DNA from 2 places in the Mesorhizobium sp. NPDC059054 genome. Region 1 is predicted to be linked to the other one. Evidence: predicted binding sites of a transcription regulator. Region 1 holds the regulator's gene; the other holds the start of a gene.
The links. Region 1 encodes HrcA, which represses chaperone genes, less so after heat shock. Its sites were predicted from a motif close to GTTAGCACTCNCNNNNNGNGAGTGCTAAC; they were not measured.
Positions count from the first base shown of each region.

Region 2: groES (co-chaperone GroES) is a predicted target of HrcA. The motif match lies at 6,582-6,610, and genes of this name have one in related genera.

Region 1 is NZ_JBHYHV010000001.1:295,422-310,119, forward strand. It holds gene ACFWXH_RS01345 (ABC transporter ATP-binding protein) at 1-331, opposite strand, end outside; gene ACFWXH_RS01350 (LuxR C-terminal-related transcriptional regulator) at 451-1,275, shown strand; gene gyrB (DNA topoisomerase (ATP-hydrolyzing) subunit B) at 1,392-3,869, opposite strand; gene ACFWXH_RS01360 (hypothetical protein) at 4,362-4,592, shown strand; gene ACFWXH_RS01365 (aminoglycoside 6-adenylyltransferase) at 4,651-5,472, opposite strand; gene ACFWXH_RS01370 (cytochrome P450) at 5,625-6,992, shown strand; gene ACFWXH_RS01375 (acylphosphatase) at 6,989-7,273, shown strand; gene ACFWXH_RS01380 (DUF3297 family protein) at 7,283-7,513, opposite strand; gene ACFWXH_RS01385 (YraN family protein) at 7,653-8,030, opposite strand; gene rsmI (16S rRNA (cytidine(1402)-2'-O)-methyltransferase) at 8,023-8,925, opposite strand; gene ACFWXH_RS01395 (hypothetical protein) at 9,057-9,248, shown strand; gene hemW (radical SAM family heme chaperone HemW) at 9,269-10,426, opposite strand; gene rdgB (RdgB/HAM1 family non-canonical purine NTP pyrophosphatase) at 10,426-11,073, opposite strand; gene ACFWXH_RS01410 (VOC family protein) at 11,074-11,484, opposite strand; gene rph (ribonuclease PH) at 11,491-12,207, opposite strand; gene hrcA (heat-inducible transcriptional repressor HrcA) at 12,342-13,427, shown strand; gene ACFWXH_RS01425 (hypothetical protein) at 13,460-13,654, shown strand; gene ACFWXH_RS01430 (PQQ-dependent sugar dehydrogenase) at 13,739-14,698, shown strand, end outside.
Region 2 is NZ_JBHYHV010000002.1:942,074-956,771, reverse strand. It holds gene ACFWXH_RS12330 (GNAT family N-acetyltransferase) at 1-887, opposite strand, end outside; gene ACFWXH_RS12325 (alanine racemase) at 1,006-2,166, opposite strand; gene ACFWXH_RS12320 (D-arabinono-1,4-lactone oxidase) at 2,166-3,449, opposite strand; gene ACFWXH_RS12315 (MFS transporter) at 3,463-4,638, opposite strand; gene ACFWXH_RS12310 (TetR family transcriptional regulator) at 4,797-5,432, shown strand; gene ACFWXH_RS12305 (class I SAM-dependent methyltransferase) at 5,541-6,353, opposite strand; gene groES (co-chaperone GroES) at 6,673-6,969, shown strand; gene groL (chaperonin GroEL) at 7,032-8,672, shown strand; gene ACFWXH_RS12290 (aminoglycoside phosphotransferase family protein) at 8,928-9,833, shown strand; gene ACFWXH_RS12285 (sensor histidine kinase) at 9,815-11,191, opposite strand; gene ACFWXH_RS12280 (winged helix-turn-helix domain-containing protein) at 11,178-11,855, opposite strand; gene ACFWXH_RS12275 (SDR family NAD(P)-dependent oxidoreductase) at 12,161-12,922, opposite strand; gene ACFWXH_RS12270 (metallophosphoesterase) at 13,004-14,134, opposite strand; gene ACFWXH_RS12265 (TetR/AcrR family transcriptional regulator) at 14,142-14,698, opposite strand, start outside.

The DNA.
Region 1 (14,698 bases):
TGGGCCGCTGCTGGCGCAGCCCGTAGGCCACGTTGTTCTCCACGTCGAGATGCGGAAACAGCGCGTACTGCTGGAACACCATGTTGACGGGCCGCCGATAAGGCGGCGTTCCGGCCATGTCCTTGCCGCGGATGAGCACCTGGCCTTCGCTTGGCTGCTCGAAACCGGCGATCATGCGCAGGCAGGTGGTCTTGCCGCAGCCCGATGGTCCGAGCAGGGCAACGAAGGCGGCTGGAGGAATGGAAAGATTGATGCCGCTGACGGCAGTGACCGCGCCATAGCGCTTGGCGACCTCGCGGAACTCGATGTCGGAATTGAGCGCTGCGGTCAAACGAATGTCTCCAAGCGCGGACGCGTCACAACTCTCGCAACGCTAGCAGAAAATTTCAACTCGTATATACCTCACAGGTGGTATATGGGTACAATTTCACTGATCCGAGTGGTATTTCCTTGCGACAACAAACCTCCCGCGGCGACGATTTCGGTGACCTTGCGTCGGTGATCGCCGCCACCCGGGAGACCGAGGGCCGCGGTTTTGGAGAGGCGCTGGTCGGTTGGCTGCGCCGGCACGTTTTCTTCGATCATTCGGTCGTGTTCGGCTATCGCGGCGCGGCACGGCCGCCGATGCTGTTTGAAACGTTTTCGCCGGCTGAAAGCCATGTATTTGTCGCGCTCTACCAGGAAGGACCTTACCTGCTCGATCCCTTCCATCACGCCGCGGTGGAGCGTCGGGAAGGCTTCTGGCGCATGCGCGAACTGGCGCCGGATCGCTTCTATGCCAGCGAATATTTCCGTTCCTACTACAGCCAGACACGCCTGGCCGAAGAGGTCGGTTTCTTCGTACCGCTCGCTGGAAAGCAGGCTCTGGTTCTATCCTTGATGCGGCTCAAGACAACAGGACCATTCGGCACCGCCGACGCTCGGCTGCTGCGCGACATGGCCCCCACGGTCATCGAACTTTGCCGCCTGCGCTGGGCGGAACTGCCTGAAATGTCCGAAAAGGAGCATCCCGCATCGATGGCCAGGGGCACGCAGGTGCGTGCAAATGAATTCGACCGCGCCCACATATGGGAAAGCCTGTCACTGACTTCGCGCGAGATGCACGTCGTCGATATGGTGCTCCAGGGTCATTCGACCGAATCCATCGCGCGGTCACTGGGTGTTGCTCCTGGGACCGTCAAGGTTCATCGCCGCAACATCCACCGCAAGCTCGGCATCAAATCGCAGGCCGAGCTTTTTGCCCGTTTCATCCAGATCATTGAAAAACGGCAATGACTACCGATCTCCACCGGCGCCCATAAAAGCGTCGGGGCGTTGGCCTGGCTTGAACGGCTGCGTGTCAAAACATGCAGAATTACGCGTTCAAATCCGAACCGTCAGTGCACGATCACTCAGATATCCAGGTTTGCCACGCTGAGCGCATTCTCCTGGATGAACTCGCGGCGCGGTTCCACTTCGTCGCCCATCAGCCTCGCAAACAGCGAGTCCGCGTCGGTGGCATCGTTGACCTTGACCTGCAGCAGCGAGCGCACGTTCGGATCGAGTGTCGTCTCCCACAACTGCTCGGCGTTCATCTCGCCCAGACCTTTGTAGCGTTGCATGGTCAGCCCCTTCCTGCCAGCGGCGAAAATCGCGTCGAGCAGGGCGAGTGGGCCGGATATCATCTCAGAGGTCTCGCGGCGGCGCAGATGCGGTGGCTCGGAATAGACTTCGGCAAGGCGGGAAGCGTAACGATCAAGCTGGCGCGCATCGGCCGAATTGATCAGGCCCATGTCGAGCTGCACCACCTCGCGCACGCCGCGTACGGTGCGTTCGAACACATAGCCGCCCGTGCCGTCGTTGGAAGTCGATGTACGTCCCTGCCAGCCGCGTTCGATATCCTCGGCAATGGCATCAAGCCGCCTTGCGATCGTTTCGGCCATGGCATTGGCGCGGCCGAGATCGGTGAAGACAACAGGGTTGAGGCCGCCGGCGATCGCGGCCTGTTCGACCACGGCGCGGTTGTAGCGCGTGTGCAGGCCGTTGATCAGCTGACGCACACCCAACGCGTCCGTCACGGCGGAAGCAAGATCCTGGCCGGTGCGGACTTCACCCGACGAGAGCGTGAGAGAGGCTTCCTCGAGGCCGGAGGAGATCAGGAATTCCTCGAAGGCACCTTCGTTCTTGATGTATTGCGAGCTCTTGCCGCGGCTCACCTTATAAAGCGGTGGCTGCGCGATATAGAGATGCCCGCGCTCGATCAGCTCCGGCATTTGCCGGAAGAAGAAGGTGAGCAGCAGCGTGCGGATGTGGGCACCGTCGACGTCGGCGTCCGACATGATGATGATCTTGTGGTAACGCAGTTTGTCGGCGTTGAATTCGTCCTTGCCGATCGAGGTGCCGAGCGCGGTGATCAGCGTGCCGATCATATCGGACGACAGCATGCGGTCGAAACGCGCGCGCTCGACATTGAGGATCTTGCCGCGCAGCGGCAGGATCGCCTGGTTCTGGCGCGAGCGACCGCTTTTGGCCGAGCCGCCTGCCGAGTCACCCTCGACGATGAAGATTTCGGATTTGGCCGGATCGCGCTCCTGGCAGTCGGCAAGCTTGCCGGGCAGGGAGGTGATGTCGAGCACGCCCTTGCGGCGGGTGAGCTCGCGCGCCTTGCGCGCCGCTTCCCGAGCGGCGGCGGCTTCCACCACCTTGCCGATCAGTGTCTTGGCCTCGGATGGGTGTTCCTCCAGCCAGGTGCCGAGCGCCTCGTTGACGAGACTTTCCACAACCGGCCGCACTTCCGACGACACCAGCTTGTCCTTGGTCTGCGAGGAAAATTTCGGGTCCGGCACCTTTACCGAAAGCACGGCGGTCAGGCCTTCGCGGCAATCGTCACCGGTCAGCGTCACCTTTTCCTTCTTGGTCAGCCCCGAAGTATCGGCATAGCCGGTCACCTGGCGCGTCAGCGCGCCGCGGAATCCGGCCAGATGCGTGCCGCCGTCGCGCTGCGGGATGTTGTTGGTGAAGGCCAGCACATTCTCGTGGTAGCTGTCGTTCCACCACATGGCGACTTCCACGGTGATGCCGTCGCGTTCGCTTTTGATGGCGATCGGCTTCTCGATCAGCGACTTCTTGGAACGGTCGAGATATTTGACGAACTCTTCCAACCCGCCTTCATAGTGCAGTTCCTGCGTCTTGACGTCGGCATGACGCTTGTCGGTCAGCACGATGCGCACGCCCGAGTTCAGAAAGGCAAGTTCGCGCAGCCGGTGCTCCAGCGTGCCGTAATCGAATTCGGTCACGCCCTTGAACGTGTCGGATGACGGCAGGAAGGTGATTTCCGAGCCGCTGCGGCCTTCATAGGTGCCAGGGAGCTTTTCCTGGTGATAGGTGCCGGTCACCTTCAATGGCGCGTCCGCATCGCCATGGGTGAAGCTCATTTCGTGGATATTGCCGTCGCGGCGAACCTTGATGCGCAGCCACACCGACAGCGCGTTGACCACCGAAACGCCGACGCCGTGCAGGCCGCCGGAGACCTTGTAGGAGTTCTGGTCGAACTTACCGCCGGCGTGCAACTGGGTCATGATGACCTCGGCCGCGGAGACGCCTTCGCTCGGGTGCAGGTCGGTCGGGATGCCGCGGCCATTGTCGATCACCGTGCACGAACCGTCCGGATTAAGCGTCACCGTCACCAAGTCGGCATGGCCGGCCAGCGCCTCGTCGATGGCGTTGTCGACCACCTCATAGACCATGTGATGCAGGCCCGAACCGTCATCGGTGTCGCCGATATACATGCCAGGGCGCTTGCGCACTGCATCCAGGCCCTTGAGAACCTTGATGGAATCGGCGCCATACTCGACGCTGCCGCCGTTGGCGTTTTCGCTCTGATCGCTCATGGAAACCTGTCTGTTCGATACCGTTCTAAAAGGCGCAGGAAGCGCCCGAATCGTGCTCGTCCCGAGAAGTCAGATATAGGGGTAAAAGGCGGTTTTTCCAAGGTTTACGGGGTACTGCAGCGGGGATAATGCCTCGTAGAGGCGAGGGCGATCCATTCACTCGAGTGGTCTTGGTGTCCCAGCGCCTTATTCAGCTCCGTTCCGAACGCGTCGAGGCTCCAGCGCCCGGGGGGCAACCCCCACAAAATGACGAGCACGTAACCTCCACAGTCGCCTGGTCGGATCGACGCCGGCAGATGCGGTAAGGCCGGCGCTCGGTCATGCGGGAAATGATGACGTTGCTGACGGAGCGCGCAAAGCAGGCTGCTTCACTCTGCGATTTGGACATTTCGATCAACAGTCGTATGCTTGTTCATCGGCGATAGATGGGTCAGGGCATCGCCGGCTGTAAGCGAAGACGCGCTTCCGCCCCAAGTGCAAGGGAAGGGAGTTATGGTGATTCGCCATTCCTCGACGAGCGGGGCTGCGTATCCCGACGATCTCAAACTTCTGAAAGTCATCTATGATGACATCTGCACCCAGCGTGGCCTCAGGCGTGGCAGCACCGCCGCGGAGAATTTGGCCCGGGAGGCAATGGACCTGTTCTCGCAGGGTGTCTTTGATGAAGCCGACATCCGCGAAAGCCTGAAGCTTTACCTTGAGCGGAAGGAACCAAGGAACTGAATTTATCCTGCGGTGAAGTGCCCAGCCCGGGTCCTGTCCGTTGTTTGCGCAGTACGGATCAGTCCAGCGCGCGGATTTTGTCTTCGACCTGCTGCGGGTAGTGGAACCCGGCACGTGCCGCGACCTCGCGACCAAGTCGGCCATAAAGCTTCACAGTTTCCTCGAAGGCCCGCTTCTGATCGTCGGCGTCGAAACGGCCGAACGTTTCCTGTAAATCGCGCCAGGTTTCGGTGTCGGTCCATTCCCTGAGATGGGTTCCAATGTGCCAGATGTCCACCGGCTTCGAATTCGTTGCGATTGCATGCCATTCGATCATTTCCAGCAGCAGTTCCTTCATGGTCCAGTCGCGTTGTTTGACGAGGAAAAGCTCGCCGCGGGCAAGATATTTCGGCACGTGGAATGCCTCGAACCAGAATTCCTCGACGCGTTCGCGAAACGTCTCGGATGAAGGCAGCGAAGCGATCGGAAATCGATGGGATGGTGCCGGCAAATCCTTGGTGACGCCCGTCTTGTCCAGCAAAATCCGGTAACCGCGTTCATAGAGCGGGTCGAGTCCGGACTTGACCATCTCCGTTACGCGTTGGCGGCCCGCGATTGTGAAATCAACCTTCACGCCGTCCTCGAAGATCGCCAGCCGGGTTGCCCAGTCCTGGTCTTCATCGAGGCGAAGCACAGTGATGAGTTCGCCGATTTCTGCCAGCCATGTGTCGTTCGCCGCAAGGCCCGCGGGTCTTGCCGCGATGATCTCGATATCGAGATCGGAGAATTCGTCGGCGCGGTTGTCCGGACGGACGAGCGATCCGGTATGGACAAGCGCTTCGACGCCTTCATGGCCGTTTGCCCACGTGACGACGGCGTCCAGAACGTCGGTGCGGTTCATGCTGGAATGAACTCCTGCGTTGCGGCTGTCTCCTAGGTAGGAAATGCGTCGGTTCGTACAAGGTACGGGTTCGTGCTCCGTCATCCTGCCGCCACGCCGCATGGACGCCGCTATTGGCGCTCACTACATTGGAGCCAGCCACGGAAGACGTCATGGACACAAAGCCAGCCCCCTTCGTTCCGCCGGCGCCGAAGCCGCGCACCGTGCCGCCCTCGACGCTGGAGATGATGCGTATCGTCTACCGCAATCCGCTCGAGTTGTGGGGTGAGCCTTCCTACAACGAACCTTGGATTTCGGTGACCGGTATCGGTGGGCCGTTGGTCGTCGCCAACGATCCGGCGCTCATCCGTCATGTGCTCGTAGACAACGCCAAAAACTACAAGATGGCGACGGTGCGCCAGAAAATACTGCGCCCCATCCTGCGCGACGGCCTCCTCACCGCGGAGGGCGACGTTTGGAAGCGTTCACGCAAGGCGATGGCTCCGGTGTTCACGCCGCGTCACATCTTCGGCTTTGCCGCTCCGATGCTGAAACGCACGGTCGAGTTCGTCGAGCGCTATGAGGACGGCGCGGTCAGCGATGTCGCTCATGACATGACCATGCTGACCTATGACATCCTGGCCGAGACGCTGTTTTCCGGCGAGATCGCCGGCGAGCCGGGCAGTTTTGCCAGCCAGATCGACCGGCTGTTCGAGACCATGGGCCGGGTCGATCCGCTCGATCTGCTGCGTGCGCCGGACTGGTTGCCGAGGCTGACCCGCATCCGCGGCCGCAAGTCGTTGGCGTATTTCCGTAACATCGTCACCAACACCGTGCTGATGCGCGAGGAGCGATTGAAGCGCGATCCCAACGGCGTGCCGCAGGATTTTCTCACCCTGCTGCTCAAGGCCGAAGGGCCTGATGGGCTGACCCGCGCCGAGGTGGAGGACAACATCATCACCTTCATCGGTGCCGGCCACGAAACGACGGCCCGCGCGCTCGGCTGGACGCTGTATTGCCTGGCCGAGGCACCGTGGGAGCGCGAGCCGGTGGAAGCCGAGATCGATGCCGTTCTGGCACGCGAGCCGGATCCGACCAAATGGCTGGACGCCATGCCGCTCACACGCGCGGTTTTCGAAGAGGCGCTGCGGCTCTATCCGCCGGCCCCGTCGATCAATCGCGAGCCGGTCGAGCCGGAGACCTTCAACGGGCTCTATATTCCGCCGCGTGCTGCCGTGCTGGTGATGCCCTGGGTGGTGCACCGCCACCGCAAGCTGTGGGATCGCCCCGATGCCTTCCTGCCGGAGCGCTTCCATCCTGGAAACCGGGAAAAGATGGACCGGTTCCAGTATCTCCCTTTCGGCGCCGGTCCGCGCGTATGCATCGGGGCAAGTTTCGCCATGCAGGAGGCGATCATCGCGCTCGCCATCCTGCTTTCGCGTTTCCGTTTCGACACGGTCGCCGAGACGAAACCTTGGCCGGTGCAGAAGCTGACCACACAACCTGAGGGTGGTCTGCCGATGCGGGTGACGAAGCGGTGAACGGCAGCAGCAAAGCGGTGCGCGTGCACATCACCGGCCGCGTTCAGGGTGTCGGCTTTCGTGTGTGGACACAACGCGAGGCGTCACGGCTTGGCCTGCGCGGCTGGGTGCGCAACGAACCGGATGGTTCAGTCAGCGCGTTGATCGCAGGTTCGAACGAAGCCGTGGCCGAGATGCTGAAAGCCTTCTGGCAAGGGCCGTCCGGCGCCGGCGTCAGACGTGTCGAGCCAAAACCCGCCGACCCCTCCGATGCGCCGATGGATTTCGACATCACCGGCTGATCGATAGCCTTACGGCTTCGGGAACGGCTCGACCGTACCCTTCAGCTTGATGGTGATCGGCTGGCCGAAACGGTCTTTCGATTTGCCGGCGGGCGCACGGATCCAGCCTTCGCTGACGCAATACTCGCTCACGTCATCGCGCTCGCGTCCGTTGAACAGGATGCCGACGCCGCGCTCGAGCACCTCTGCATCGAAATAGGGGCTGCGCGGGTCGTTGCTCAACCGGTCGGGAAGGGCCATCGATTGCTCCAATACACAAGGCGACTGCGGCAGGGCGCAGAAGCACGAATTTTAAGGTCGGGAGCGCTGTTAAGGGCATTTACCATCACGGTAAAGCCCTGTGGCTCCGTTCCGATGTTTGTGTCCGGCTGGACGGGCGCTAGTCATGTCCTTGAAAGATGTTCTCGACATGCACGGGCCAGCGCCAGGGCAGGACCGCCACCATATCGAAGCGCACCGAAAGCTTGCCGAAATCCGGCTGGCGCGACAGCCATAGGTCTGCGGCGCGCTCGATGCGGTGCTCGGACTCGTATTCGATTGCTTCCATCGCTTCCACCAATGTCCGCCGCGCCTTGACTTCGACGATCAGTATGAGGTCGCCACGCCGGGCAATCAGGTCGATCTCACCGAGCTTGGTGCGGTAGCGGCGGGCGAGGATGCGATAGCCTTTGAAAGTCAGGGCGATGGCAGCCAGCCATTCGCTGCGGTGACCACGCCGATAGGATTTGCGTTTCCGGACAACGGAGGCGTCAGCCACCGTTTGCTTCCTTCAGTTCGAGCAGCCGGCGGTAGAGCACCTGCTTCTGACCGCCGGTCATCTTGGCGGCCTCCGAAGCCGCCTTGGAAGCTGGCATTTCCGCCGCAAGCGACAGAAGCAGCCGGTCTATGTCTTCGGGGCTCTCGGTTTGTGCCAGTGGCGGACCGACACAAATGACGATCTCACCTTTCGGCGTATCGGCTTCTGCATAGTGCGCGGCAAGCTCGGCCAGCGTACCGGGCCGTATCTCTTCGAAGGTCTTGGTCAGTTCACGCCCAATCGCTGCCTGGCGTGCCCCGCCCAGAACCTCGGCCATCGCCTCCAGCGTCTCGGCCAGCCGTCGCGGAGATTCGAAGAAGATCAGTGTCGACGGAACGCCTTTAAGCTCTTCCAGTCGTGTCTGGCGCTGGCCGGTTTTGGCCGGCAGGAAGCCTGCGAACAGGAAGGTGTCGGAGGGCAGGCCGGAGGCGGTCAGCGCAGCGAGTGCCGCCGAAGGACCGGGTATCGGCACCACGCGGATGCCGCGCTCGATCGCTTCACCGACCAGCCGGTAGCCAGGATCGGAAACCAGCGGGGTACCGGCATCCGAGATCAGCGCGACGCTTTGTCCCTGTTCGAGAGCCGCGATCAGTCTCGGGCCAGCCTCGGCGGCATTGTGCTCGTGATAGGCGGTGGTGCGGCGGCGGATACCGTAGCGCTCCAGAAGCACGCGCGAAACGCGTGTGTCCTCGCAGGCGACGAGATCGGCCGAAGCCAGCGTTTCCAAGGCGCGCAGGGTGATGTCGGCCAGGTTGCCGATCGGCGTTGCTACCAGATAGAGCGCAGCTTCGAGCGGTCGGGCAGCAAGCTCCGTCTGCCCGATCACATAGGTCTTCCTGGTCGTTTCGCCGTTCATGTGCCCTCCGGTCTGCGCTTGTTTGGCACGGGCGGCGAAGACTTGCAAAAGTCGCGCGCCGCCACACCTTTGCCACAGGGCCGCAGCACACAAAGCGCAGCGGAATTCATGGGTGATTCTGGAAGCACGCGATGCCCAATCATTTCGACGCCTGCATGTCCCAGTTGGAAGCGCGCAGCGCCCGGGAGACAGGGCCTTCTCACGCCTCCGGTGACGAAAACGGCGATCACCGGCATGGCAAGGACGAAGGAAAGTCAGGCCGCGGCGGTGAGCTCTTTGCCGAAAAGGACCGTGTCAAAAACGGTCATAAGCGGCACGCGTGAGCCGCCGGTTGTGAGCCTGGTTAACGCGCCAGGTCAGCCACGACAGCATCCAGAACAATCATGCCGGCAGCCGTAGCGCGCAGGCGTGAATTGCCGATCGATGTGACCAGCCCTTCTTCCTGCAGGATCGAAAGCCGAGCCGAGGGCAGGGCACGACCCGAATATTGCTCGTAACGGGCAAGGTCGATGCCTTCTGCGAGTCGCAATCCCATCAGCAGGAATTCGTCGGCTTCTTCCGAACGGGTAAGAATCTCGCCTCCGGTGACGCCGTGGCCCTTGGCTTCGACGAGATCCAGCCAGGTTTCCGGCATCTTCTCGGCCACCGTCACCACGCGCGTGCCCTTCTCGACAAAGCGGCCATGCGCGCCGGGGCCTACACCGACATATTCGCCATAACGCCAATAGGTCAGGTTGTGCCGGCTCTCGGCGCCTGGTTTTGCATGGTTGGAAATCTCATAGGCCGGCAGGCCGCGAGCCGCGGTGATTTCCTGCGTCAGCTGATAGAGGTCGGCTGCGTGATCACCATCCGGGATTTCGAACTTCCTTGCTGCATGCAGCATGTGGAAGGGTGTGCCTTCCTCGATCGTGAGCTGATAGAGCGACAGATGATCGGCGGCATGGCCGATCGCTTCCTCGAGCTCCGCTTCCCAGGCTTCCGGCGTCTGGCCGGGGCGAGCGTAGATCAGGTCGAAGGAAAGCCGCGGGAAGATCTCGCGGGCGAGCCCGATGGCGTGCAGCGCCTCCTCGACATTGTGCAGCCGGCCGAGGAATTTGAGGTCGCGGTCGTTCAGCGCCTGCACGCCGAGCGAAACACGGTTGACGCCCGCGCTGCGATAGCCGCGGAAACGTTCGGCCTCGACGGAAGACGGGTTGGCCTCCAGCGTCACTTCGATGCCGGCCGGTACCGTCCAGTTTTTGGCGACCGCATCCAGAACGGCACCGACGGTTTCCGGCTTCATCAGCGATGGCGTGCCGCCGCCAAGGAAGATGCTGGTCACCTGGCGCGGGCCGGTACGTTCGCGCATCGTGGCAAGCTCGGCCTCGAAGGCACGCGTGTATCGTTCCTGGTCCACCGGCTGGTGGCGGACATGGCTGTTGAAGTCGCAATAAGGGCATTTGGCCGCGCAGAACGGCCAATGAATGTAGACGCCGAAGCCGGGCGACCGATCCAGCAGCATCAGGCCGAACCCAGCCTTGCGCGGGCGAACTTCTGGAAGGCGCGGGCGCGGTGCGACAGCGCCTCGGCCTGGCCGGGTTTCCAGCCATGTTTCTGCTCGGCGGTCATCTCGCCGAAGGTCTTGTCGTGCCCGTCGGGGCGGAACACTGGATCATAGCCGAAGCCAAGATCGCCACGCGGTGGCCAGACCAATGTGCCTTCCGCTTCGCCGCGGTAATATTCGGCCTGGCCGTCCGGGAAGGCGAGGCAGATAACAGCCACGAAGCGTCCCGAACGCTGCGCTGCTTCGGTCGCCTTCACTTCCTGCAGCGCATCTTCGGTCTTCTGCATCGCCATGCCGAAATCGCGGCTGCCGTCGGGCTTTTCGGCCCAGTTGGCGGTGTAGACACCTGGTGCGCCGTCAAGCGCGTCGACGCAAAGCCCAGAATCGTCCGAAAGCGCCGGCAGACCGGTCGTCTGCGCAGCGGCAAAAGCCTTGATATAGGCGTTTTCCTCGAAGGTCGTACCGGTCTCGTCCGGCTCCGGCAGGCCATATTCCTTGGCCGATTTCGCCTCGAAACCGAAAGGTGCCATCAGGTCGGCGAATTCCTTCAGCTTGCCGGCATTGTGGCTGGCGACGACGATCTTCTTTCCATCGAGCGAATGCATTTACAGCTTCCAGATCTTGGGTTCGGCGAATTCCAGCGAGTTCCCGGAAGGATCGCGCAGATAGATGGAGCGGCCGCCTTGCGGCCATTCGAATTCGGCCTCGATGGCGACGCCATGCGCACTCAGATGCGCCTTCCAGCGATCCAGTTCCTCGGCACTTGCCGAGAAGCAGAGATGGCCGTGACCGGTCGTGCCATGCGGCGGCACCGGCAAACGAGCATCGGGCGCTGGTGGATGCCGCGTTGCGTCCGCGTTGAACAGCAGCAGCACGCCCTGGCCGCAGCGAAAGAACACATGCCGGCCTTCAACCTTGCCGATGCGCTCCAGGCCGATGACATCGGCATAGAACGCTTCCGCTATCTCCAGATCGGTGACGTAGAGCGCGGATTCAAGGATGGCGGCAGGCTGTATCACGCTTCAGGCCACCGCCATCTGCTGCAGGGACACCAGGCGGGAAATGCCCTTCTTGGCCAGGCCCATCAGCGCCGTGAACTGCTCTTCCGAGAAAGGTTCACCTTCGGCCGTGCCCTGGATTTCGACGATCCCGCCCTTGCCGGTCATGACGAAATTGGCGTCGGTGCCGGCGGAGGAATCCTCAAGATAGTCGAGATCGATGACCGGCTGGCCGTCATGGATGCCGCATGAAATGGCGGCGACATGGTCTTTCAGCACCTTGTCCAGCTTTACCATCTGGCGTGCTTCCATCCAGCGCAGGCAGTCGTAGAGCGCCACCCAACCGCCGGTGATGGAAGCCGTGCGGGTGCCGCCATCGGCCTGGATGACGTCGCAGTCGACGGTGATCTGGACCTCGCCCAGCGCCTGCATATCGACCACGGCGCGCAGCGAGCGGCCGATCAAGCGCTGGATTTCCAGCGTGCGCCCACCCTGCTTGCCTGCGGAGGCCTCGCGGCGCATGCGATCGCCGGTCGAGCGTGGCAGCATGCCGTATTCGGCCGTCACCCAGCCCTTGCCGGTGTTGCGCATCCAGCCGGGCACCTTTTCCTCCAGGCTTGCCGTGCACAGCACGTGCGTGTCGCCGAATTTGACCAGGCAGGAGCCTTCGGCGTGCTTGGAAACGCCGCGCTCGAAGGAGATCGCACGCATTTCGTCTGGCTGGCGTTTGGAGGGGCGCATCAAAGGTCTTTCTTCTTGGTTTTGGAGTCGTGGCCGGCTTGTAGCTCCATGGAAGACCGGGCGCAAAGGAAAACGGGTCGCTTGCGTCGCACCGGCTGCAATCTATATCCTTGTCTTCGGAGATTTAGCGCCCGATGACCAAGCCCATCGTTGATCCGATCATGCAATCGCCGGCCTTTCAGCCGCTTGATATCCGTTCGCGCGACATCTTCCGGCGCATCGTCGAGTCCTATCTCCGGGACGGCGAGCCGGTCGGCTCACGCTCCTTGTCGCGTATTCTGCCCTCGTCGCTGTCGCCGGCGACGATCCGCAACGTGATGAGCGACCTCGAGCATCTTGGGTTGATCTACGCGCCGCATATTTCCGCAGGCCGGCTGCCGACCCAGCAGGGGTTACGTTTCTTTGTCGATGCTTTCATGGAGTTTGGCGATCTCACCGGCGAGGAACGCCGTTCCATCGAGGCGCAGGTGAAGGCTTCGGGCGAGGGCATGTCGCTCGAACACATGCTGACCGAAGCCAGCCAGATGCTGTCCGGAATGTCGCGTGGTGCAGGGCTTGTCCTGGCGGCCAAGGCAGAAGTGGCGCTGAAGCATATCGAGTTCATCCAACTGGAGCCGGGCAAGGCTTTGGCGGTGCTGGTCTCACAGGGTGGCGATGTCGAAAACCGCGTCATCGACCTGCCGGCCGGCATCACGCTTTCGCAACTGCATGAGGCTTCGAACTTCCTCAACGCCCATATCCGCGGCCGCACGCTCGCCGAGGCACGCGGTGAGATTTCAAGGTTGAAGGAAGAAACCCGCACCGCGCTCGATACGCTGTCGCAGGATCTGGTCGAAAAAGGCCTTGCCGTCTGGGCAGGCACTGAAAGCGGCTTGCCGGCGCGCCTTATCGTGCGCGGTCGTGCAAATCTGCTCGAAAACGTCACCGCTCAGGCCGATATCGAGCTCCTGAAGCGTTTGTTCGAGGACATGGAAACCCAGGATGGGTTGATCCAGTTGCTCGACCTCGCCGAACAGGGCTCGGGCGTGCGCATCTTCATCGGTTCGGAAAACAAGCTGTTTTCGCTGTCGGGCTCGTCGCTGGTCGTCGCGCCCTATCGCGACAAGGACGCGCGCGTGGTCGGCGCCCTCGGCGTGATCGGCCCGACGCGGCTCAACTATGCGCGCATCGTGCCGATGGTGGACTATACGGCACAGCTGATTTCGCGCATGCTGCGGTAGTTAGCCGAGACTGCCAGCCAGGAGGGAACACCATGGCGCTGGAAGAGATCAAAGCCCGTATCGGCCTGCTTCTGCAGGAGATGGTCAACCAGCCGGAAGACGAGCACGAGATCCAGGAGCAGTTGCGCGAGAAGTTCTCCGAACTGCGTGCGCTCGGCTTGCCGCTGCCGGCCGATCTTGTCGAACTGGAAAAGCGGCTGGAAGCTGACTTCGGCGCCGAGGCCTGAAGGGCGGTCGTTTTTCACGGTCAGTTGTGATGCGCTGACGCGTCTCCCATCCTATCTTCGTCGTGGCGGTCGAAGGAGGATGATGTGAAACGTGCTGTCGCAGCCTTGCTGGTTCCGTTCTTTGTAGCGCCGGTTTCTTCGGCTCTCGCCCAGCAATCCGAAGTTCTGAAAGGGGAGGCCGCCTTCGGTGGCTGGCGCGCCGACAAGCCCGGCATCCGGCGCTTGATAACCCCGCAGGATCTTCCGAAACCCTATGTGTCCGATTCCGCTTCGAACAGCCCCAGCGAGGTCCGGCGCCCGAAGAATGCGGAGCCGAAACTGCCCGCCGGCTTTTCGGCCGAACTGATCGTTTCAGGCATCAGCAATCCGCGCGCGGTGCGCGTTGCCCCGAATGGCGACATCTTCGTTGCCGACAGCCGCGCTGATCAGGTTCGGCTCTACAGGCTTGGCACCGGTGGCGCCAAGCCTGCCGAAGAATCCATCTACGCCAAGGGGCTGAGTTCACCCTACGGCATCGCTTTCTATCCACCGGCCAAGCCGCAATGGGTTTATGTCGCCAACACCGACAGCATCGTGCGCTTCCCTTACGAGGAGGGCGACCTGAAGGCGTCCGGAAAACCCGAAACGGTTGTCACGGACATTCCTGACGGTGGCCATTGGACCCGCGACATCGCCTTTTCGCCGGATGGCACCACGCTTTATCTGTCGGTGGGTTCGGCTTCCAATGCAGCAGAAGACCTCGGAGATCCTCCCGGGGGTCCCAAGGCATGGGCCGCCAACGAGGCGCTTGGAGCTGCATGGAGCTACGAACGCGGCCGCGCCGCCGTCTTTGCTTTTGACGCCGACGGCAAGAACAGCCGCACCGTGGCCACCGGCCTGCGCAACTGCTCGGGGCTTACCGTCCAGCCGGCCACCGGCGAACCCTGGTGCGTGGTCAACGAACGCGACGCGCTGGGCGACAATCTTCCCTTCGAATACGCAACGTCGGTAAAGCAGGGCGCCTTCTACGGCTGGCCCTGGTATTATATCGGCGACAATGAGGAT
Region 2 (14,698 bases), on a different contig from region 1:
CTATGGCGCTCCTCCTTGGCCAGCTTGAAACCCGCGGCCTGGTAGATGCGCCGTGCCGCAACAAGAATGTCGTTGGTCCACAGGGTGAGCGTCTTGTAGCCGCGCGAGCGGGCGAAGGCGATGCACTCGTCCACCAGTCGCTTGCCGATGCCAAGCCCCCGCGCCGACGGCTCGACATAAAGCAGCCTGAGCTTTGCCACGTCATCGGACTGGTGCACGGCGAAGATCGACCCCACCACCTCGCCATTGCGCTCCGCCACCCAGGCGCGTTCCTTCTTCGGATCGTAGGACCTGACGAAATTGACGAGGATTTCGGCGACCAGCGCCTCGTAGGTTTCGTCCCAGCCATATTCCTGGGCGTAGAGCAGGCCTTGCCGGTGCGTGATCCAGCCGACGTCGCCAGTCTGCAGCGGCCGCAGGATATAGGGCACCTTGGGCTCGCCTCCATCGCCCAGCAGCCGCATGATCGTCATCATCGCCGTCACCAGCGTTTCACGGCGTTCGGCTGGCAGCCGGTCGAGCATGGTTCCAACCTCGCGATTGGAGGCTTCGTCCAGGCCGGCAAATGTTTGCCTGCCCGCCTCGGTCAGCGCGATCGCCGACTGCCTGGCATCGTCGGTCTGCGCCTGGCGTTGCACCAGCCCGCGCTCCTCGAACTTCTTCAGCATGCGGCTGAGATAGCCGGCATCGAGCCCGAGCTCGCGCCCGAGTTCGGCGGCGCTCTGGCCGTCACGCTGGGCAAGATCAAACAGGACCCGCGCTTCGCTTAACGAAAACGGGCTTTTCAGCAGCACCTCCTCCAGCAAGCCGATCTGGCGCGTATAAAAGCGGTTGAAGGCGCGTACGCAGGCAACCTGCTCGTCGCTGGGGCTGGAAAAGGCGGACATGGGAACCTCGACGGGAGTGCATTATTAGACTACGTCAACAATATTGTTGATTAAGTCAAATATATGCATGCCAGAGGCAACGATCAAGCCCGCTTGTTGCGCTTTTACGAAAGACGCTTCAGCCCACAGGCAGAACCGGCCATTGCTCGACAATACGTCCTTGCGAGAACACCGCGATGGCACCGAACTGCTGCAGTACGAACTCGGACTGGGTTGGACGCAGAAAAAAGAAATCGTCTGGTTGAAGCTTCGTATTGTCCGGCAGTGCCATGAACTGCTGGTTTGAGGATTGGCCGAGTGTCGCTCCCTCCCGCGCCCCTTCGGGAAAGATCGGCTTCGCCATCCACTTGCCGCCATAGATGTAGCAGCCGCGTCGTGGAAAACGGCCAAGCGCCTGCAACACGCGACCGACGAAAGCCGGCCCCGGCAATTTCGCCTCCACCACTTTCAGCACCGGGGTAGCAATGAAGGCGGCTGGCCGGAATCCGGTCAGACCGACCGTATCGAAGTCGCTCGGCAGCACGAAAGCCGAACCGATCGATACCTCATTAGCCTGTGTGGGTGCCTGTTTCTGCGCGCCATGCAGCAGCGCTGTCTTCGAGCCACCGGTGTTGAGTATCTGCCGCTCACCGGACGCGAGGCAAGCGATGAACGCCTGGAATGCGGCGACAGATCCCGCCAACGCTTTTTCCGGTCCGCCGAACAGGTTCGGGATATGAGGCGCATGCGCCTCGTAGCCCATGATGCCTTCACAATGCAGCAAGGGATGCTGGCGAACCCGCTGCAGCGCCTGCGACAACGCCGCCGGTTCTGCGATACCTCCGCGATGCAGGCCGATGTCGACCTCGAAGGCGATGCGCAGGTCGCATCCCAGCGTCTCGGCCATGACCATATATTGCTCCAGCCGCGCTTGCGTATCGATCAACCAGCATACGCGTTTCCACGCGTCATCCCTGCGCGACAGCACTTGCCGGACTGCATCCACCGGCATCGGCTTGCCGAACAGAAGGTCTGCTGTCGGAAAGGCCTTCAGCACCGCTTCGCTGATCGGCAAGTGGAAGGTCATGAATCGCGTCGCGCCGAGGGCATTTGCAATGCGGGAAAGAAGCGGCAGGCAGGACAGCGACTTGTCGACCAGCCTCAGCTCGAGTTCAGGTGCCAGCTTCTGCCGGGTCAGCGCGATATTGGCATCGAGTCGATCACGGTCCAGTACAAGGCAAGGCTTGAACAATCCAGCTTCGCGCAGCGCAGCCGTCATGGTCTGAAAATAGGCGTCCATCACCTCAACCCGAACAGGTCTGCCATATAAGGCGAAACGAAACGGCCCTGCGGATCGATGTCCCGGCGCACGTCCATCGCGTCCCTCCAGCGTGGATAGAGCGCCTCGAAGTCTCCTGCTTTCAGACTGTGCATCTTTCCCCAATGCGGGCGTCCGCCATATTTGCGGAAGATCGGTTCAGCCGCGCGCATGAAGGGCAACGGATCGTTGGCGGCGTCGTGATGGATCGCGATCGAGCAGGTCGGCCGCTTGTAGAAAGGACTGAGCCAGAATTCGTCGCTGGCCACCGAGCGGACCTCCATCGGGAAATAGACCTCCGGAAAGCGTTTTTCGGTCAGCTCGATGATCTCGCCCAATGCCCTCGGCCCTTCCTCGAAAGGCAGGTGATATTCCATCTCGTTGAAGCGGGTACGACGGTCGCTGGCGTAGACGTTGAGCCAATCCTGCACGTAATCCTCCGACGGCAACCTCGCCATGACCGAGCGGATGATCAATCCGCGCAGCCAGGGCGCCCAACGCAGCCCCGAGCGCAGCTTGCGCAGCGTCGCCAGTCCTTCCTCGTCCTCTTCCGGCGGCCGCGCGCTGACCGGCTTGTCGGACAGGTCACTGGCAATGAACTGCGCGTGGCCCGAAAAGGGCACGTAGTAGAATTCGGCTGAGCGGTGTGCGCCCATCATCGGTTCGAATTCGGCGAGCATCTCCCCGATCGGCAGCACCCATTTGCGGCGGTGCAGCCTGTAAGTCGGGATGTTCTTCAGCGCGACTTCCGTCAACACGCCGAAGCTTCCGAGTGCCACACCGGTGGCGTGGATCATGTCGTGATCCTTGGCCGACGTCAGTTCGCGTACCGCGCCTCGCCCATCAACGAACTGCATCGCCTGGAGCTGTGTGTGATAGGCGCCGAGCATCCGGCCCGAACCGTGTGTCGCGGTGCCGAGCGCGCCGCCGATCGCCTGCCTGTCGATATCACCCATATTGGGCAGGCCCTGGCCGATATCCTGCAGGAGCAGCATCAGCGACCCGAGCCTTGTGCCGGCGCGGACACGCGCGACATTGGCGGCTGCGTCGTGCGAAACCAGCCCTTCGAACTTCTCCAGCGACAGCATCGTACCGTCCGTCCTGGCGAGCGGCGTGAACGAATGCCCTGCCCCGACGACGCGCAGCGGGCCTGCAGCCGTCTTCACCGCCTCAACGATGCCGTCGAGGGTATCGGGATTCAAAATCCGCCGCGGCGAGGCTTCGACAAAGCCCGACCAGTTCGTCCAGCGCAAGGTATCTGTCATGGACACCCTCGGCTCAGGCGACAACGCGACGGCGCGTCAAGGCGACGAACAGGCCAAGCAACGCGATGGAGGCGATGACGCTGGCAGCCGCGAATTCCGGCACCGCACGGAAATCCACTTCCTCGATGAGCAGCGAGGCGGCGACAGGTCCAAGCGCCAGTCCAAACAGCTGCGCGGCCGGCACAAGAAGCGCCGTCGTGCGCGTCTCGTCAGAGGTGATCGCCAATCGGATCTGGTAAGGAACGATGAAGAGCAGGATGAAACCCATGGCCAGCGCGGCTGCCCAGAAAGTGGTCAGGGCCGGACCACTGGCCAGCGTGACGCACGCAAGCACGGCAACGATGCCGACGGCAGTGATGGCCAGCCGATAGTCGATGCGCGCCTCGAAGACGGTTGCCGTCATCGCGCCCAGGATCTGCGCAGCCAAACTCGCCGAGACGATCAAGCCGACCGTGCGGCCGTCGATACCGTATTGTGCGCCCAGCGGTTCCAGGAAAGCCCAGACAGAGCCGAAGAACATGAAGTAACAGAAGATGCAAAGCAGTGCGGTGATGGCGCCTGGCGTCAACACATTGGCGAAATGCTCATCCTTCGGCAGGTCCGCATAGTCGTCGGGCACTGCGCGTGCAACGGCAACCGACAGTCCGCAAACCACGGCCAACGTGACGAAACCGCCGCTCGCGCCATAGGCCGGGATGACGGCAAGCGCCAGCAGCAGAGCCAGAACGCATTGCGCCAAGGTTTGCAGTGACACGAAATAGCCGCCGATACGCTCCGCCCGGCGCGAACGCGCGATCAATTCCGTCGCGACCGCCACCAGACCACCCTCGGCGAAGCCCGCAACGGCGCGGGCGGCTATCAGCATGTTGGCGTTCGCCGCATAGGCTGTCCACATATTGGCCAATGCCAGCAGGAGAAGCAGGATCGTGCTTTTGCGACGCATGTTGCGCGCTGAGAGAGCCATCGCCACGGTGGCCGAGCCGATACCGATGGTGATCAGTTCTGCAGTCGCCACCAGCGCCAGCTCATCGCCGCCGACATGGCCTTGCGTGAACAGCGCGCCGAGCAGCACCGGCTGCAGACCAAGGATCAGCAACCCGACGGAGCCGATCCACAAAGCCGCAGCAAGCTGCCCGCGCGTCGGATTGCCGACCAGCCAATCCTCACTCCCTGGACGGGCAGGATCCATCGAGTCCACAGGCGCCTCCCAACGTCCGTTGCCTCAACCCAAAAGCTGACAATCAACCAGCATCTTGAAAACTGATACTTTATCATCTTTCCTGTCAACGTGAATTTGCCGACCAGGATCGGTTGGCCAGGATTTGTTGAAATGTGGACAACCGGCGCATGAAACAGGCCAGGCGTGCAGCCACCGGATCGCAGTTGCGGCGCCGCCCGAAACAGGAGCGCAGCCGCGAGCGCATTGACGCAATCCTGGCCACCGCCAAGCGGCTGATCGGCGAAAAAGGCATAGACGCCGTCACCATGAAGGAAGTCGGCGCACTGGCCGGCGGACCGATCGCCACCGTCTATCACTACTTCCCGAACAAGTCCGCGATCCTGGCCACGCTCTACGAGCGCTTCTCGGAAGTGACGCGGGCGCGCCAGCGGGAGATCGTCGTTGGCATCGACGGACTGGAGAGCATGATCGCAGCTTCCGACCGGATGCTCGACGACTATTACGACCGCGTCGCTGGAGACCCCGCCATCCAGGACCTGCAGAACGCCATCCAGGCCGACAAGGCGCTGCAGAATCTCGACATCGCCGAGACGCATCATCAGGCCGATGTCTTCTGCGATCAGCTTATCCATTTGCTGAAGCCGGAGCGGCGCGAAGAGTTTCGACGCCTGGTATTCCTGTTCTTCCAGCTTGCCGGCGGCGTCGTGCGGCTGGCGCTGACACAGGACAAAACGCAGGGGCAACGCATGGTCGACGATTACAAATCGATCATCCACGGCCAGTTGCGCGCATTTTTCGACTAGGGCAATTCCAGGAAAGTGCGCAGCGGTTTTCCGTCCGGAATTGCGTGAAAACCGTTTCCGAGAAAGACGGAAACGACGTCTCAGAGCGCTGAAGCGATATTCCCTCGCTTAGGTCACAGCCACGATGACGTGAGCCTGAATTTTGGCGGCGACTTCACCGTGCCCATGCCTTTCCGCGATCGCAGCTTCGGCATAGTCAGTGGCAGCGTCCAGTTTTCCTGCCTCCCTGGCTTCGATTTCGTTGCGAAGAGGCGTTCCCTGACAATACGCCACGGCCGGGAGACGGGGCGAGGACGCGCGGCTTTGTTCGGCTTTCGTCTCGATCATCAGACGGGAAAAACCTGCGCCTTCGAGTTCGCCACGGATCAGCGCCGTATCGTGGTAGCCGTGCGGCGTGCGCGCCAGGAAGCGCGGCGGATCGTTCGGAAAAATCCTTGCAAGAGCGTTCGTCACATCATTCGCAAACACGTTTTCTTCGATGCGATCCCATACGTTGAACAAAAAATGCCCACCAGGTTTCAGGACCCGCCTTGCTTCACGGTAGCCCGCCGGACGGTCGGGGAAAAACATCGCGCCGAACTGACAACAAACGACATCAAAGACCGCGTCTTCAAAAGGCAGTGCCAAAGCATCCGCCTGGCGCCATTTGATGCGACTGTCAGGAGGTTGCCTGGAAGCGGCGTAATCCAGCATCGACTGATTGAGATCGGTCACGACATAGCTTGCGCCAGCAGACAAGTTCGGCGCCAGTGCGCGTGTGACGACCCCGGTGCCTGCCGCGATTTCCAAAACGGCGTTCGGCGAGAGGGACGCGGCCCGTTGTGCAAGATCGGCTGCGTACGGCTCGAAAATCAACGGCACCATATAGCGGTCATAGTTTTCCGGGACCGAACCGGCGAACACCTTATCTGCTTCCTGCATGGCCACCACCCGCGGTCCATCCGACGGCCGAGATTAGCATATTTCTTGTCTGCTTGGATCATGCGCCCGACAGGCAGCCAAACAGTCTTCGCCCGGCCTCTACAGATCAAGATCGCTTGCGATGAATCCCCGGCTGACAGCGCAACCGGGACAAACGACAATTTTCATGCGGCCAGATGCCGCGCCGCGCCTTGACTCTCCCCGGAGGCGGGATTATCTCACCGCCACGTTAGCACTCACCCATAGCGAGTGCTAACCGAAGGTCCGGCAGGGCCGGACGGAGGAAATTCTTTCTCACCTTTCGCACCGAGGAAATCAAATGGCAAAGTCGAAGTTCCGCCCGCTTCATGACCGCGTGGTCGTTCGCCGGGTTGAATCCGAAGAAAAGACGGCTGGCGGGATCATCATCCCCGACACCGCCAAGGAAAAGCCGCAGGAAGGCGAAGTCATCGCCGTCGGCTCGGGCGCTCGTGACGAGGCCGGCAAGCTGGTTCCGCTGGACGTCAAGGCCGGCGACCGCGTCCTGTTCGGCAAGTGGTCGGGCACCGAAGTGAAGCTCAATGGCGAAGACCTTCTGATCATGAAGGAATCCGACATCATGGGCATCATCGGCTGACCACCAGCCTTTCATCCGCACCATCCAATCTTGATTTCGGGCGCAAAGCCCAGGAGTAAAAAATGGCTGCTAAAGAAGTAAAATTCTCCCGTGATGCCCGCGAGCGCATGCTGCGCGGCGTCAACATCCTCGCCGATGCGGTGAAGGTGACCCTCGGCCCGAAGGGCCGCAATGTCGTCATCGACAAGTCGTTCGGCGCCCCGCGCATCACCAAGGACGGCGTCACCGTCGCCAAGGAAATCGAACTTGAGGACAAGTTCGAGAACATGGGCGCCCAGATGGTCCGCGAAGTCGCTTCGAAGACCAACGACATCGCCGGCGACGGCACCACGACCGCGACCGTTCTGGCCCAGGCGATCGTTCAGGAAGGCGCCAAGTCTGTTGCCGCCGGCATGAACCCGATGGACCTGAAGCGCGGCATCGACCTCGCCGTCGTTGAAGTTGTTTCGGCGCTTGGCAAGGCTGCCAAGAAGATCAAGACCTCCGAGGAAGTCGCTCAGGTCGGCACCATCTCGGCCAATGGCGACGAGTCGGTCGGCAAGATGATCGCCGAAGCGATGCAGAAGGTCGGCAACGAAGGCGTCATCACGGTTGAGGAAGCCAAGACCGCCGAGACCGAGCTGGAAGTCGTTGAAGGCATGCAGTTCGACCGCGGCTACCTGTCGCCGTACTTCATCACCAACCCGGACAAGATGATTGCCGAGCTCGAGGACGCCTATATCCTCCTGCACGAGAAGAAGCTGTCCAACCTGCAGGCCATGCTCCCGGTTCTCGAAGCCGTCGTGCAGACCTCCAAGCCGCTTCTCATCATCTCGGAAGACGTCGAAGGCGAGGCCCTGGCCACGCTGGTCGTCAACAAGCTGCGCGGTGGCCTGAAGATCGCCGCCGTCAAGGCTCCGGGCTTCGGCGACCGCCGCAAGGCCATGCTGGAAGACATCGCCATCCTCACCGGTGGCCAGGTCATCTCGGAAGACCTCGGCATCAAGCTCGAGAGCGTGACGCTCAACATGCTCGGTAAGGCCAAGAAGGTCCGTATCGAGAAGGAAAACACCACGATCGTCGACGGTGCCGGCAAGAAGGCCGAGATCCAGGGCCGCGTTGCCCAGATCAAGCAGCAGATCGAAGAGACCACCTCGGATTACGACCGTGAGAAGCTCCAGGAGCGTCTTGCCAAGCTGGCTGGCGGCGTTGCCGTCATCCGCGTCGGCGGTGCGACCGAAGTGGAAGTGAAGGAAAAGAAGGACCGCGTCGACGACGCCCTGAACGCCACCCGCGCTGCGGTGGAAGAGGGTATCGTTGCTGGCGGCGGCGTTGCTCTGCTGCGCGCCACCCAGGCCATCAAGTCGGCCGGCGTCAATGCCGACCAGGCTGCTGGCATCGCGATCGTCCGTCGCGCCCTTCAGTCTCCGATCCGTCAGATCGCCTCGAATGCCGGCGCTGAAGCCTCGATCGTTGCCGGCAAGGTGCTCGAGAACAAGGGCGCGACCTACGGCTACAACGCCCAGACCGGCGAATACGGCGACATGATCGCCTTCGGTATCGTCGATCCGGTCAAGGTCGTGCGTACTGCCCTGCAGGATGCCGCTTCGGTTGCCGGCTTGCTGGTCACCACCGAAGCCATGATCGCCGAAGCTCCGAAGAAGGACGCTCCGGCTCCGGCCATGCCTGGCGGCATGGGCGGTATGGGCGGCATGGACTTCTAAGTCCGGCCAACCGGCTCAGTTTGCAAAGGGCGGCAGAAATGCCGCCCTTTCTCTTTTTTGACGTTGTTTACCGCCAAGGATAGCGCTTCCAGCACCGGAAAAATTCTCATGATCTGCTGGTAAGTGCCGGCAATGATATGGTTTTTTAACGAAATCCGTCTACGGCTGTCCTTCTCAGGCAATGTACGGGAAAGGGCGGCAGAAATGTCGCCCTTTCTTCTTTTGCAAGGGTACCGACACGCACCAGGGACAGCCATGCCGGGCAAATCCGGAATCACGGTCGAGATCGATAAGGCGCTGGTGCGGCGACTGATCGACACGCAATTTCCGCAGTGGGCCCATCTGCCGATCCGAAAGGTCGAGCCAGGCGGTTGGGACAACCGCACCTTCCTGCTGGGCGACGAGATGAGTGTGCGGCTGCCGAGCGCAGGCGGCTACGCAGCGCAAGTAGCCAGCGAACAGCATTGGCTCCCGAAACTGGCACCGCGTTTACCCTTGCCGATCCCCGCGCCGCTCGCCTTGGGCAAGCCTGGCGAAGGCTACCCTTGGCCCTGGTCGGTCTATGGCTGGCTGGAGGGCGAGACGGCCTCGGACGAGCGCATCGGCGACCTTGCCGAATTCGCCGTCGATCTGGCCGATTTCCTCGCCGCACTCCACCGGATCGATGCGGCCGGTGGACCGCCCGCCGGACCGCAGAACTACTTCAGGGGCGGTAGGCTTGCCGTCTATGACGGCCAGACACGAGAGGCACTTCGCCTGCTCCAAGGCAGGATCGACACAACAACGGCGCGCGCGATCTGGGAAGAAGCACTCGAAACCGAGTGGCAGCATCCACCGGTCTGGGTGCACGGCGATATCGCCTGGGGCAATTTGCTGGTGAAGGGCGGCAAACTATGCGCCGTCATCGATTTCGGCAGTTCGGCGATCGGCGACCCAGCCTGCGATCTGGCGATTGCCTGGACGCTGTTTCGAAACGAGAGCCGCGGCGCTTTCCGCAGTGCCCTGCCCCTCGATGAAGGCACCTGGACACGCGGACGCGCTTGGACACTGTGGAAGGCGATGATCACCGTTTCGGGCCAGATCGGCCGGAGCGCAGAGGAGATCGTCATATCGGCAAATGTCATCGATGCTGTGCTGGCCGATTACCGGACGGAGACCTGAGTCCCGCTGGGAAAAACCACGACGGCTGCAACGCCGGGATCGAGCGGCTGCATCGACACTGTCGCGCCATGCAGATCGGCGATCGCCCGGACGAGGCTCAGCCCCAATCCGGTCCCTGGCATCGAGCGGCTCTTGTCCAGCCGGTAGAGGCGCTGAAAGACCTTCTCGTGCTCTTGCAGGGGAATGCCCGGGCCATCGTCTCGCACCTCCACAACGAGACCAACGGCTTGTCGAGTTAGAGAAATTTCGATCCGCGTACCGGCGGGCGTATGACGGATGGCGTTTTCAATGAGATTGGCGAAAAGCTGCGTCAGCAACTCTCGATCGCCGGTAATGGCGCCATCGGCTTCGTTGCGCTCGAGGAAGAGCGTCTTGCCATCATCCTTGGCGACCTCGGCATAGATATCCGCAACCGAAGCCACCAGCTCGGCAAGGTCAAGCTGCACGAAACGTGCCTTGCGCGCGCCGGCCTCGATCTGCGCGATGCGCAGCAGGGCATCGAAAGTCTCGTCGATTTGCGAGCTTTCGGCGCGTGCTTCGGCAAGGTCTGCCGAAACGTCCTCGCACCTGCCTGCCTTGTCGGCGGCGCCGTCCAGGATCATGTGCAGGCGGTTGAGCGGTGTTTTCAGATCGTGGGCGATGTCGCTGGAGACTTGCCGCATGCCTTCGACCAGTGAGCCCAGCCTGTCGAGCGCGGCATTGATCTGGATCGAGACGGCATCGATGTCGTCATCGCGGCCGAGCTGCGGAATGCGCGCGTCGAGCTTGCCATGCGAGACCGCAACCATGGTGTCGCCGATCGCATCCAGCCGGCGTTGCACGCGCGAGGCGAGATAGGCACCGCCAGCGATGGCAAGCCCCGCAACAATAATGGCGGCCCAGGCGAAACTGGCCAAGAGGAGGCTCTCCAGTTCCTCCGTCTCGGTGAAGCTCTGCGCGACCGTGAGGTCGGCCGAGCCGACCTTGCCTGAATAGGCTCGGTATGGCGCCGTATCGGGAAATCCCGGCGTCCCTTCGGGCACGGTCGCGAATCCCAAGGGCAAGTCGATCGCCGAAAGATTGCCGGCCAGGCTCTCGCCTTGCGGTCCCGTCAACGAGATCAGCTGATCGTTGCCGGAACTGCCGTTGGCGTGGCTGTTCACCGCGGTGATGAGGTCGTCGACATCGCTCTCGGCATAGGTCGTCGCAATCATCGAATAGGCCTGCCGGACTGCGTCATCGAGGCGCCGGTTCAGGTTTGCGCTCATCGTTTGGTAGACGATACCGCCGGAAAGCAGGAAGGCGAGGATGACAAGCGCCGCGAAGCTCAAGGCGAGACGGAACGGTGTCGAGCGCAGCAGGCTTTCAGCGAGGCGCATGGAGACTATAGCCGGTGTTGCGCACGGTATGCAGCAGCGGCACCGCGAAAGGGCGGTCGATCTTGGCCCGAAGGCGGCTGACATGGGTCTCCACCACGCTGGTCTTGGGGTCGAAATGGAAATCCCAGACGCGTTCCAGAAGCATGGTGCGGGTAATCACCCGCCCCTCACCGCGCATCAGCACTTCCAGAAGACGGAATTCGCGTGGTTGCAGGTCTATCGGATGCCCCCGGCGCACCACATGGCGCTTGACCAGATCCATTTCCAGGTCCGCCACCTTGAGTACAGTCTTCTGTTCCTGCACTGGCGGGCGACGGCCGAGCGCATTCAATCGCGCCAGAAGTTCGGAAAAGGCGAAAGGCTTGACCAGATAATCATCCGCGCCGGCCTCCAGTCCTTCGACGCGGTCGTCGACGCCGCCGACGGAAGTGAGGAAGATGGCCGGTGTCAGGACCCCGGCGGCGCGCAGGGACTTGACGACGGACAGCCCGTCGAGCCCCGGCGTCATGCGGTCCACCACGAAAACGTCATAGGCTTCGCGCGTTGCCTGAAACAGCGCGTCGCGGCCGTCGGCTAGCTGATCGCAGACGTGCCCCGCCTCGTTCAGCCCTTTGACGACGAAAGCGGCCGTTTTCTTGTCGTCCTCCAGCATCAGGATGCGCATGCGGTCGGATCCGGTTTGGAAGGCCTCGGCAGGTCGCGGGCCGGCGCGCGAACGAGCCGTCATCGCGCCGGCAGTGGCGCGAGGATGAGGTGGCAGGGCTTTATGATAAAATGATGGAGCGCCGCGATCCTTGTCATCGCGATGCAGTCCGCCTGTTTCATCGAAAGGTGCCTCATTCCATTTGAAAGCAATCGCTTCGTCTGACGAGCGAGACGGCTCGAGACGATGGATAACGGCAGCACCTCACCACCACCTGTCCGCCACCTTACGGATCAGTAAGCTTGGCCCCTCTCAAGTCAGGAGCGTCACCGTTCCTGATCGGTCGGGCGGATCAGGATCTCGTTGACGTTGACACGCGGCGGTTGCGTGACCGCATAAAGCACGGCTGCGGCGATATCCTCGGACTGCAGCGGCTCCGTTGCAGCCCTGCGCTGCTCGAGATTGGCCTTCATGGCGGGGTTCGTGATGTGGTCACCGAGTTCGGTTTCGACCATGCCCGGCTCGATCACCGTCACCCGCACCTTGTCGGCATAGACTTCCCGGCGCAGCGCCTCCGAAAAGGCGACGACGCCGAACTTGGTTGCCGCATAACCCGCGGCCCCGGGATTGGCGATGCGGCCAGCCACCGACGACACGTTGACGATATGGCCCTTGCTTTCCTTCAGATGCGGCAATGCCGTCCGGGTCAATTCCATCAGCGCGACCAGATTGACTTCGATCATCTGCCGCCAGTCTTCGGCACGAGCCTGGGACACCGGCGATAGCAGCATGACGCCTGCATTGTTGACGATGATGTCCAGCCGTTTGCCATATGCCAGCACATCGTTGATCAACCCCTGCGCGCTGTCCGGACGCGCAATGTCCGCCTCGATGGCAAAGACCTTGCCACCGGCCTTCTCGATCCGTTCGGAAAGCGCTTTCAGGCGATCGGCCCGGCGGGCGACGATCGCCACATCGGCACCTGCCGCGGCAAGCGCCAGAGCCGTGGCTTCGCCGATACCGGAGGAAGCGCCGGTGACCAAAGCCACCCTGCCCGCGAGCGGGCGCGCGGAAACCGTAGTCGTCATATCCTGTTCTCCCGGAAAGGATGATGCCCCCGCATCTCCTTTCCATGTAGGGCACAGCCTCGGCCCTGACAGGGCGGACGCTCAGCTTTTCCAGCGCCGTGACAGCGCGTTGGTGAACATCACGCCGCCATCGTTGCCGGTCGCTTCCCCGAGTACCACGTCCATGCCATCACTGGTGATGCGGGCCAGTGCGAAGCCGCCCAAATAAGCCGCCTTCGGTTTGACGACATCGAGCCCGTCCCGACGGTAGATCATCGGCGTCTCGTGCTGGTGGCCATGGAAGACGGCGACGATGTTGTAGCCCGTGAGCACCGCCAACAGGGCCTCCCGTTGCGCTGCGCTCCACCAATGCGGTGCGCCGGCGCCTTCATCGTCGAAGGTGGATTTCTGCGGGTCCCAGCGCTCAACTGAAAAACTGTCCCAACCGTAATGCTGGAACAGCACGACGGGTCGGCCATCCGCGGCTTTCGCCGCCAGGTTGCGCTGCAGCCAAGGCAGACTGCTTTCAGCGCCATGGATCGTATCGCCGGCGAAGCGATGCAACTGCACGAGATGCAGCCCGCCCCAATCCCAGGAATAACAATCGGACGCGACATCGTAGTCGGCGACCGGCACCGGGGGCTTGAAGAAGACGCCAGGGCGATGATTGACCTCGACATAGTCGCGCAGTTCGCGCCGATACCAATCCGCGTGTGGCGGCGGACCATTCTGGTCAAGATCGTGATTGCCGAGACCGACATAGACGGGCACGTGCACGCGATCCGGCCCGACCCCTTGCTGGTAGCGCTGGCTGAACTGGAGAAGCTGGGTACCTTCGCTGGGTTGTGTGACCTGGCCGCCACCATCATCGGTCATATCACCGCCCACTACGATGCCGAGCGATGTGCCGATCTGATTGCCGGCCGAACGCAAACCGGTGGCGACGCCGTCTATTGCGGACGGCCAAAGCTTGTCGCCAATGCTATTCAGCGCCGCGATCTGACGCAGCAGCGCCGCGTCGGTCTTGCCCTCTTGCAGGCAATTCGGGCTCAGACCGCTCGCCATGCGGCAGGCATGGACGTCGGCGATGAACAGGAAGGTTGCGTCGAGTGGCGGTATCCCTGCAGCCGATTGGCCGAAGGCAAAGCTGGGCGCGATCACGCCGGCGGTCGCTGCTCCCATACCGGCAAGCAAGCGGCGCCGCGAGATCGAGGACGAAAGCTGAACGGCCATGGCGACCTCAATTCAACACGCCGCCTGCGCTCTCGTCCAGTTCTTTCGCACAGAGCCGCAACAAGCTGGAATCCTGCGCAGTTTTGGCCATTGACATGGCTCCCGAATAAAGCGCTACGACGCTTGCCGCGAACCGCTCCGGGTCAGTGTCGGCCTCGCCACCGGCTTGCTGGTCGGCTCTCACCTTGTCGGCGATAGCACTCCGCCACTCCTTGAAAATGCTGGCGAGACTGATCCGGAAATCCGGGTCGGCCAACGACAGCTCATGCGCCAGGTTGTTGAGCGGGCAGCCGCGCACGAAACCTTGTCGCTCCAACCTGTCCGCGACGGTAGCGAAAACCTGCCTGACGCCCGCGCGTACAGAAGCAGAACTTCGCAGGGGCTCGACCCAGGTGCGGCGCACAACTTCGGCGACACGCTCTTCGATAACCGCAAGCGCAAGCGCCTTCTTTGTTGGGAAATGATGGTGCAACGCGCCACCGGTGACGGCAGCCGCAGCCATCACATCGCCCAGGCTGGTAGCGTGGAAGCCGCGTGCCTGGAAAGATTCCTCGGCCTTGTCGA